Regions from separate parts of the Mesobacillus sp. genome, predicted to be linked through region 1. Evidence: predicted binding sites of a transcription regulator. Region 1 holds the regulator's gene; the other holds the start of a gene.
What was found. Region 1 encodes Rex, which represses fermentation and respiration genes when NADH is low (regulators of the CRP and FNR family bind a similar motif). Its sites were predicted from a motif close to TTGTGAAATATTTCACAA; they were not measured.

Region 2: the regulator Rex is predicted to act here: its motif matches at 3,499-3,516, upstream of AC3EBE_RS13495 (hemerythrin domain-containing protein).

What each region holds. Positions count from the first base shown of each region.
Region 1 covers NZ_JBYNSB010000028.1:4,077-8,888, forward strand. Annotated here, with positions in the region: gene AC3EBE_RS10915 (ABC-F family ATP-binding cassette domain-containing protein) at 1-1,917, opposite strand, end outside; gene moaC (cyclic pyranopterin monophosphate synthase MoaC) at 2,087-2,581, shown strand; gene AC3EBE_RS10925 (redox-sensing transcriptional repressor Rex) at 2,608-3,273, shown strand; gene AC3EBE_RS10930 (YdiK family protein) at 3,433-3,633, opposite strand; gene AC3EBE_RS10935 (CPBP family intramembrane glutamic endopeptidase) at 3,637-4,368, opposite strand; gene groES (co-chaperone GroES) at 4,785-4,812, shown strand, end outside.
Region 2 covers NZ_JBYNSB010000034.1:52,716-57,527, reverse strand. Annotated here, with positions in the region: gene AC3EBE_RS13510 (phosphotransferase enzyme family protein) at 143-1,135, opposite strand; gene AC3EBE_RS13505 (MFS transporter) at 1,282-2,514, shown strand; gene AC3EBE_RS13500 (hypothetical protein) at 2,597-2,794, shown strand; gene AC3EBE_RS13495 (hemerythrin domain-containing protein) at 2,854-3,381, opposite strand; gene AC3EBE_RS13490 (hypothetical protein) at 3,597-3,932, shown strand; gene AC3EBE_RS13485 (ferredoxin family protein) at 4,278-4,562, opposite strand; gene AC3EBE_RS13480 (FAD-dependent oxidoreductase) at 4,562-4,812, opposite strand, start outside.

The DNA of each region.
Region 1 (4,812 bases):
CCATTCTTCCATCAGTTGTTCAAGCTTCTCTTTAGCAGCTTCAATTTTGTTATTAATTTCTGCTGCTTTTTCATGATCCTGGAAAACTTCAGGATCGCATAGAAGTTCCTCGTATTCGGCAACTTCTGTTTCCAGCTTTTCGATGGTTGCTTCGACCTCTTCCATGCGGCGTTTGCGCTGGCGTTCGAGTTTCTTTGCTTCTTTATCCTGTTGATAAGTATTTTTATCCTGTTTTGAATTATCCACAGAAGAACTGCCGGCATTTTTTGCAGCCTGGGCTTCTAAAGCCTTGAGTTCTTCCTGTTCAAGCTTCTTTTCAAGATAATAATCATAATCACCAAGATATTCGGTCGCGCCATTACGATCAAGCTCAATGACCTTTGTGGCTATCCTGTTGATAAAATAACGGTCGTGGGACACGAATAGGATTGTGCCTGGATAATCGATCAAGGCGTTTTCAAGAACTTCCTTGCTGTCCAGGTCCAAATGGTTCGTAGGCTCATCCAGGATCAGGAAGTTGGATTTCTGCAGCATCATTTTTGCAAGCGCAAGACGGGCCTTTTCGCCGCCGCTTAAAGTAGAAACGATTTTCAGTACATCATCTCCGGAAAAAAGGAAGTTTCCGAGTACTGTGCGGATTTCTTTTTCCGATTTTAGCGGATATTCATCCCAGAGCTCATTCAGTACCTTTTTATTGGAGCTTAGCTCAGCTTGCTCCTGATCATAGTAGCCAATCGACACATTGGACCCATAGTGGATACTCCCTGCAAGTGATGGCAGTTTTTCCACAATCGTTTTCAACAATGTGGACTTGCCGACTCCGTTCGGTCCGACGAGGGCAGTACTATCGCCGCGGTTTAGATGGAAGGTGATATTCTCGGACACCATCTCCTGGTTGTATCCTACGGCTAGTGAGTCAGCCTTCAATACATCGTTTCCGCTCTGCCGATCAATCTGAAAGCTGAAGGAAGCCGATTTTTCGTCACCCATTGGCCTGTCCATGCGCTCCATTTTATCCAGCTGTTTACGCCGGCTTTGCGCTCGTTTAGTAGTGGATGCGCGAGCCAGGTTGCGCTGGATGAAATCCTGCAGCTTGGCGATCTCATCCTGCTGCTTTTCGTAAAGCTTCAGGTCCCGTTCGTAGTTCTCAGCCTTCTGGTCCAGATAAGAACTATAGTTGCCCGGGAATTTCGTCAGCTGGTGGCGGGAGATTTCATAGACCTGATTGACGACCTTATCCAGGAAATAACGGTCGTGGGACACAATCAGGATTGCGCCAGGGTAGCCTTGCAGATACTGCTCCAGCGACGAAAGAGTGTCAATATCCAGGTGGTTCGTCGGTTCGTCCAGGATTAAAATATCCGGGCGGGTCAACAGGAGCTTGGCTAATGCAAGTCTTGTTTTTTGGCCCCCGCTTAAAGTGGATATTTTTGTGGAATAATCAAAGGAATGAAAGTTCAGGCCATGCAAAACTGAACGGATGTCCGCTTCATACTGGTATCCGCCTTTTTCCTTAAACTGGACCTGCAGAATATCATATTCTTTTAGAACTCTGTCGTATTCTGTCTGGTTTGACAGGATGTCAGGATCCGACATTTTTTCCTCTAGCCGGCGAAGGTCCTTTTCCATGCTGTGAAGATGGGAAAAGACGCCAAGCATTTCGTCCCAGATGCTTTTCTCGGACTCCAGCCCAGTATTTTGTGCGAGATAACCGATGCTTGTACCCTTTGGACGGATGATTTCACCGCCATCATGGCTTTCATGTCCAGCGATGATTTTGAGGAGGGTCGATTTTCCAGCCCCATTGCGGCCAACAAGGGCAACACGGTCATTTGTCTGTATTTCAAACTTTATATTCGATAAAATAAGATCAGCAGCAAAATATTTTGAAAGCTGATTAACTTGTAATAATATCATTTTTTTCACCTCTATTGCCTTAGAGATAGTGTACCCCATTCAAATAGGCTCGGCAATATATGCGCCCCCTTCAAATGAAGGTTTGGCAAGGAATTTGTGAAGTTGGCAACAAAGTTCACACACAACTTTGTGAAAATAGTGTATTATTTTGTTTGAAAGGAGCTTGAACATGGCAGAGTTTACTCATTTTAATGAAGAAGGCAGGGCGAAAATGGTTGATGTCAGCGACAAACCTGAAACGGTTCGTACAGCGGTTGCCCATTCGAGCATCATTGTTAATGAAGATATATATGTAAGAATTACTGAAAATAAAATGAAAAAGGGCGATGTACTGGCTGTTGCCCAGGTTGCCGGCATCATGGCAGCAAAAAAAACGTCGGAAATCATTCCGATGTGCCATCCGCTTCCATTAACAGGGATTGACCTTTCGTTCGATTGGGAGCAAAATGAAAGTGACTATATTTTAAATATCACTGCATCTGTAAAAACAAAAGGGAACACCGGTGTAGAAATGGAAGCGTTAACAGCAGCTTCAGCATGTGCGCTGACTGTTTATGATATGTGCAAGGCCGTGGATAAAGGAATGGTGATCGGCAAGACATACCTCGTCGAAAAAACCGGCGGGAAGAACGGTGATTTTAAGAGAGAAGATAAGTTGATTTAAATCTAGAACAGGGTGGAGGATGGAGTATGACGAACGAGCCTATGAAAATTCCGCAGGCAACGGCAAAACGTTTGCCGCTGTACTACCGTTTCCTGCTGAACCTGCATTCATCTGGGAAGCAGCGGGTTTCATCAGCTGAGCTAAGTGAAGCGGTAAAGGTTGATTCTGCCACAATCAGAAGGGATTTTTCCTACTTTGGTGCGCTTGGCAAAAAAGGGTATGGATATAATGTGAATTATCTGCTTACCTTTTTCCGGAAGACACTTGATCAGGATGAGCTCACGAAAGTGGCGCTGATCGGGGTAGGTAATCTCGGTACAGCCTTTTTGAATTACAATTTTTCCAAGAACAATAATACGAAGATTGAAATTGCCTTTGATGTTGACCCGGATAAGGTTGGCACGAAGATTGGCGAAGTGCCGGTCTACCATATGGATGACCTTGATAAAAAGGTGGTCGAGGAAGGCGTGCAGGTTGCGATCCTGACTGTTCCGTCAGCTGTTGCCCAGCCGATTACCGATCGATTAGTCCAGGCAAATGTCAAAGGGATTTTGAACTTCACGCCTGCAAGACTGAATGTACCTTCATCCATCAGGATCCACCATATTGACCTGGCGGTAGAACTGCAATCATTAATTTATTTCCTTAAACATTATCCGACTGATGTCGAAACAGAAGCAGAAGAATTGTAAAAGAGATAGCCTCTTCGAGTGGAAGGGTTTAATTTATAGACAAAAGGGCCCGGAATTCCGGACCCTTTTTTGGTTTGAAGGACAGACATGAGTGTTGCTTTAGAATAATGAAATTCATTTGTACGATAACTGCAGTCTATGCCTCTTCAATCGAAGAGGCTATTTTTTTTGGATTTGTTTCAGTTTGAAATGGAACAGGATCATCCTGATGCCAGACCCGAAGTCGAAGGTAGCGAGCAGGACGAGCAGGTATGTGAAAAATCCCCAGCCAGTTTCATTGACATTCTGGATGGCGAAGTAGGTGAACAAGCTGCCTAACAAGATGTAGACAATGCCTGAAAATAAAGGAGATTGTCTCATTAATTAAAGTCCCCCAATAAAGCTTTGGATTTTTTCTGCTTCTCTTATCATTCTCTCAATGTCTTCTCTGAATACGGACTGAAGCAGGACAACGAATGTATTCATTGTAACATGGGCAATGATCGGTACGATGATTCGTTTTGTTTTTACATATAGGAAGGCAAAGGTAAAGCCCATCGCGGAATACAGGATGACATGCTCAGGCTCCATATGAGCAAGCGCAAAAATAACCGAACTGATCAATGCCGCAAAAAAGAAGTTCATTTTTTTATGAAGGCTGCCGAAGATGATTTTCCGGAAGACGATTTCCTCCAATATCGGACCGATGATTGAGCTCACAAGGATGACGACGGGGAAGCTTTCAATCAGGTTGATGATATCCTGGGTGTTCTCCGAGCCCATTTCAATACCGAGCATCTGTTCAATGCTTGCCGCGATGGACTGGGCCATCAATGCCAGGAACACACCGGCTATCGCCCAGGCTGCCGAACTTGCTGGCGAAGCCATTCCGCGTAAATCATCCTCCATCCTCTTTTCTTTTCGTAAAATAAGCAGCACGATGACCAGAGTTAGACTGAAACTGATCACAAGCCAGTAAGGAATCGAGAGTGTTTCCATCTCTTTCAGGCTTTTGCCCATTGCAGCTCCTACGAATGCTACAATCGGGAGGCCAACAAGGCTTGAAAGCTGCATGGCAATATAAATGATGATGATGTACCAATATTCCTTTTTCAATATGCTAATCTCCTTTAGGGCAAGTTCATAAGTTTATATACGATTCAATTCTATAAAGGTTCCGTTGTTACACTATCTCTCCATTTTACTAGCAGAGACCCTGAAAGTTCAAATTGCAGGTGCCTGGCTTAAAAAAACGGTTAAAGATCATGAGGCCGATGCATACTCTTTAAGGTGGACTTTTTTAGGGATGTCCGATCCCCTAAAAGCCTTGCTGCAAAATCGAAATAAATCGGGAAATAGCTGATTTTGTCGCGGTAATCCCGGCAGCTGGGGATTAATAAATTTTATAAAAAAAATTGGACTTCATGCTTGCAAAAAAAATGGAGATTCATTATTATATAAATTGTGTTAGCACTCTATCGAGGAGAGTGCTAATAAAATAATCTACATATAATTTGAGGAGGTTGTTTCACTTGATCAAGCCATTAGGTGATCGCATTA
Region 2 (4,812 bases), on a different contig from region 1:
TCGTTACAGATCTGGTCCTTCTCATTTTTTTAAGTACCATGATTGATCAAATAGGGATATTGTTCTTTTCGCTGTTGGCCGTTCTTCTTCTGGGAGGAACATTTTTCTTCTATACCTTAGTGAAGAAAAACAATCGACAGCGTTAGTTAACGTTAACGATTGGTCGTTTGTTTTTAATCCTCTCCCTCAGTTCTTCCATCATGCGCAGCAAACGCTCACCCCTGTCCTCAGGGGCTATTTTTTTGTGGAGGACTGCGTATAAAACAACATCACGCAGCATCAGGAATAATGGAAGCTGTGCCTTCCAACCTTCTGGTAAATTGTTATTATTTTTGTACCCATCCATGAAGGCTGCCAGGAAAGAATCTCCAAAACGCTGTCTCTCGGCTTGTTTCTCTGGCGGGATCTGATAAAAAATTGAATAAAATAACGGGATGGCAATGTCAGATGCAAACCAGTGATAGCAAGCATCATCAAAATCAAATACATGAATCTTTTCCCCATCATAAAAAAAATTGCCTGAATGGATATCTGTGTGAATCAATCCATATGTATCTGTATTTTTTGGCAGCTTTTTTATGCGATCTAACAGCTCCCTTGCATTCTCTACAAGCTGGAATTCGCCTGTTGGAAAATACTTCTCAACTTCCAGTATTTCATCCTCTTCCCAGCTGTTCCTGGTTTTAATCCCATCTGCAGGTTCATATCCTTTTGTTGCTTGGTGCATCAACGCAGTTGTCTCACCCCATGCCTTGAACAGCTGAGCATCAAATTTTTCAGAACGGACACTCACCGGTTTCCCGGCAGCCTTGGAGTAAAGGCAGCCATAAAATTCACTGCCATCACCTGCAGGGATGGTTTCGACCAGAAGACCCTTTCTGGACTCATAAACCTCAGGAACAGAAATACCTGATCGATGCAGGTGCTGCATCCAGTCAAGTTCAGAAAGAATGTCAGTCCCTCTTCGGTGTGAGCTGTGTGTAATCCTTAAAATATAAGCTTTTTCACCTTGGCAGGTCTCATAAACATAGTTTTCGAAATCGCCAAGCTTTTTCACTTCTTTTTCAAGTCCATACGATTCCAGGAATTCATTCAGAATCCTTTCTGTCATTAATTGATCAACCGACTTTTCCATATCCCTTTTCCCCTCGTTTATTTTACTTTTCGCAATACTCAAATTATATTACATCACATTTTTAATTATAAAAGCTATTTTTATCTGGAGACTTTTTTTGTAAAATAAAATGTAGGAAACCGAAATAATTCCCAAAGGAGACAACTATGACTCAATCTGCTGCAGCTGTCAAAATCAAACCGCAGAAACAAAACGAAACAGCATATAAAATCCTTTTTATCATTGGGCTCGTCCATTTGCTGAACGACTCAATCCAATCCGTGATACCAGCCATGTTTCCAATCCTCGAAAAATCAATGGGACTTACGTTTACACAGCTTGGAATCATAGGTTTTTCGCTGAATATCGTGTCTTCATTGCTTCAGCCAATGATCGGCATGGCAACGGATAAAAAACCAATGCCATTCGCATTGCCAATCGGATTGACCTCGACGATGTTTGGCGTACTGGGGCTGGCCTTCGCCTCAAGCTTTGAATTCGTTATCCTGTCCGTCCTGTTCATCGGGCTGGGATCAGCTGTTTTCCATCCTGAAGGATCAAGGGTAGCCTATATGGCCGCTGGACCTCGCAGGGGACTTGCCCAATCGATTTATCAGGTTGGAGGGAATTCCGGACAGGCACTTGCTCCGCTTATAACAGCACTAATCCTTGTTCCCCTTGGCCAAATAGGTGCTGCCTGGTTCACCCTGGTGGCAGCAATTGCTGTCGCTCTGCTGATTTACATTGCAGTCTGGTATTCTCGCAAACTGAATTTGGAAAAGATAGCCGCAAAAGCGAAGCAAACGGGGAAGCAAGTAAACAAGGGTATTACAAAAAATGTCAAGATTGCACTGCTACTGATACTTTTCCTGATTTTTGCGCGCTCTTGGTATATATCGGGAATGACTAATTTCTATGCGTTTTATGCCATCGACAAATATGGCCTATCAATCAGGGAATCTCAAATGTTCCTTTTCGCCTTCCTCGTTGCAGGTGCTTTTGGCACATTCTTTGGAGGGCCTCTGGCAGACCGTTTCGGGAAGAAGAATGTTATTTTCCTTTCTATGATAGCGACTGCTCCATTATCCGTCATCATCCCGTTTGTCCCAACAGCTGCCGCTTTTATCCTGCTATTGGTTAGCGGCTTTATCCTAATGTCGAGCTTTTCAGTCACTGTCGTTTATGCCCAGGAGCTGGTTCCGGGAAAAATCGGCACGATGGCTGGCCTGACAGTAGGTCTTGCTTTTGGAATGGGTGCAATCGGTTCAGTCGGCCTTGGAACGATTGCAGACATGTTCGGATTAACAACTATGATAATTGGAGTAGGCTTCCTTCCGATTCTAGGAATTCTGACGCTATTCCTTCCTTCAGATGAAACGCTGGCAAAATGGAACAATTAAAATTTTCCATTTGCAGAAAAATGTTTAGACAGTCTCCCTGTAAGGAAAAATGTAATGAGTATAGTAATGAAGGGAGATCACCATGTCTAAGTTTAAAATCAATTATTTTTTTGAAAAGGATTTTTCAGTTTCGCGCCCGATTGAAGGAGAGGACATTTCAGATGCCATCCAGGACGCGAAAGACCAGGAAGGAATCATTGAATTCACCAGCGAGGACCATACCTTCTACAGATTCGATACAAAGGACATTAAGCTTGTGACAATTACGGAGGAAGCTTAACGATAAAAAGGTGAAGCGTACGGGAATTTTTGCCCCTCCGCTTCACCTTTTTCATTTTTTTAAATCAATCTGATGCGTTCAGCAAGCTCATGTTTTTCTTCAGCAGTCAGCATATTCTCAGCCATTGGGAAAAGGATGCCCTCTTCCTTAGAGAAGTGGCTGACAAGTGTATAGTTTGCATTTTTTATCAGAGTTGCATTTTCAATCATCTGTTCTTTAGTAAATTCTGCTGTTTCGTCCTTTGTTTGATGGAGGAAGGTGCCGATGAATCTCTTGGCCTGATCATGTTCATATTCCATCACAGCAATTGGGCCCATCTCACGGCCGATGTACGCAGCCATCATCTCAAAGAGGACGCCTTCTTCCCTTTCTGAGTGCGGCTCCAGCTCTGCCAGGAAGTCAATTACTGCAGGTCTTAGCAATCCAAAGTTCTCTTCCATTTGTTCTCCTGCTTCTATCTTCTCGCAGAGCTTGAGCAGCTCGTCCAGCATTACCAATAAAGGCGGATGCTCATCCTTCAATTGCTGAAGCCCTTCGGATAAATTAAATTTAGAATTGAAATCCATTCCACTCATGCAGCCAGTCATTTTTATTTCCTCCCATACCGTTAAGATACTCTTAGTATAGAATTCTTTGCCTGACTGGGTTGTGATTGCCATCACAAATTGCATATAACCGGGGAAATTTGAATAAAATATGACACTTTGTGAAAATTTCAAAAAATTTTAACAATTCGCCTTCAAATTTCTAGAAACCTTACATATAATGAAGTTATAGCTTATAGCAAAGGGAGTGAGTTACCTTGCAAAATGAATATTATCGAGACTTTTATCAAAAAGCTCTGATCCAGGCTGGCCAGAGTGATAAAAAGGCTTTTCTGGATGAACATCCAGATTTGCTCCATACCCATTTATTGATCGGTCTCCAGGGCACCCCCGCTGAAGGCAGCGAATATTACCACTGGAACGTCACTATTTATAAATCTGATGCCTTTGGGTTCTACGATGGGTGCACACCTGTCTATTCATCATCCCTCTTCGACCGCTTTGATGATGCTGTCGATGCAGCCGGGAACATAGAAATGAAAATCCGGCATGATCAGCTTCACGCGGTACGCCTGCAGGAAAAAATCAGCTGAACCTAAAACTCTCCTCATCCTCCTCCATTTAGCTTTTCTCTTTTTGATCCCTTATGTGAAAAAACTTACATATGATGCCAATGGAAAAATCCCATAAAAAATGAATTGATTCGCTTTTCTTATGACAATAATCAAAAAAAAATTGGCTATAGCTGAGCAGTTTTTGCTATATTTTGTTTTATATCTTTTGCATGCGCCTGAAACCTCCACGGCTCAACCACCTTTGATCCAATCATTGATACTCCTTTCTCAATTCAATCTATATCGTTTTTCCAACGGTGTACAAAATGAAAGCAGCTGGCGGGACTTGAATTGTCCGCCAGCTGCTTTTAGCCATGCTGATAACTAGGCAAGCCTGAATACAATACCGTGACCGCCCTTGGGATATTCCCACTTGATATTCTGGTATGGACAGCCAATACGGCAGCTCCCGCATTCGTGGCAGCCTTCATAGCCTACCTGCATTCGCTTTCCTTCCCATTTGTATACCTCTGCCGGGCAGAAAACCGTACAAAGCTTGTCAGGACATTGAGTCATGCAGATGTCGTGATCCAGTACAGTCAGATGCGATTTTGTGTCACACTTAAACCTGATCAGATATTGCTTTTCCTCGATGTTTGTCGTTGACATTATTTCACCGCCTTCCAGGCACGATAGATATCTTGCATTACCTTAAGCGTTCCCTTTTCTGATGTCATGCTGCGTATGATCTGCTTTTGTTTTTCTTTCTTAGGAGTACCATCTACAGTAAAGAACTTACTCATTGCCTGGTTCATCATTGGAAGATATTCTTTGAAGTACTGCGGATATTTCTCAAAGGTATGGGCTGCATCCTTATACTTTTCAAGGTCCTTGATAATGAAGCTTCCGAATAACGCTT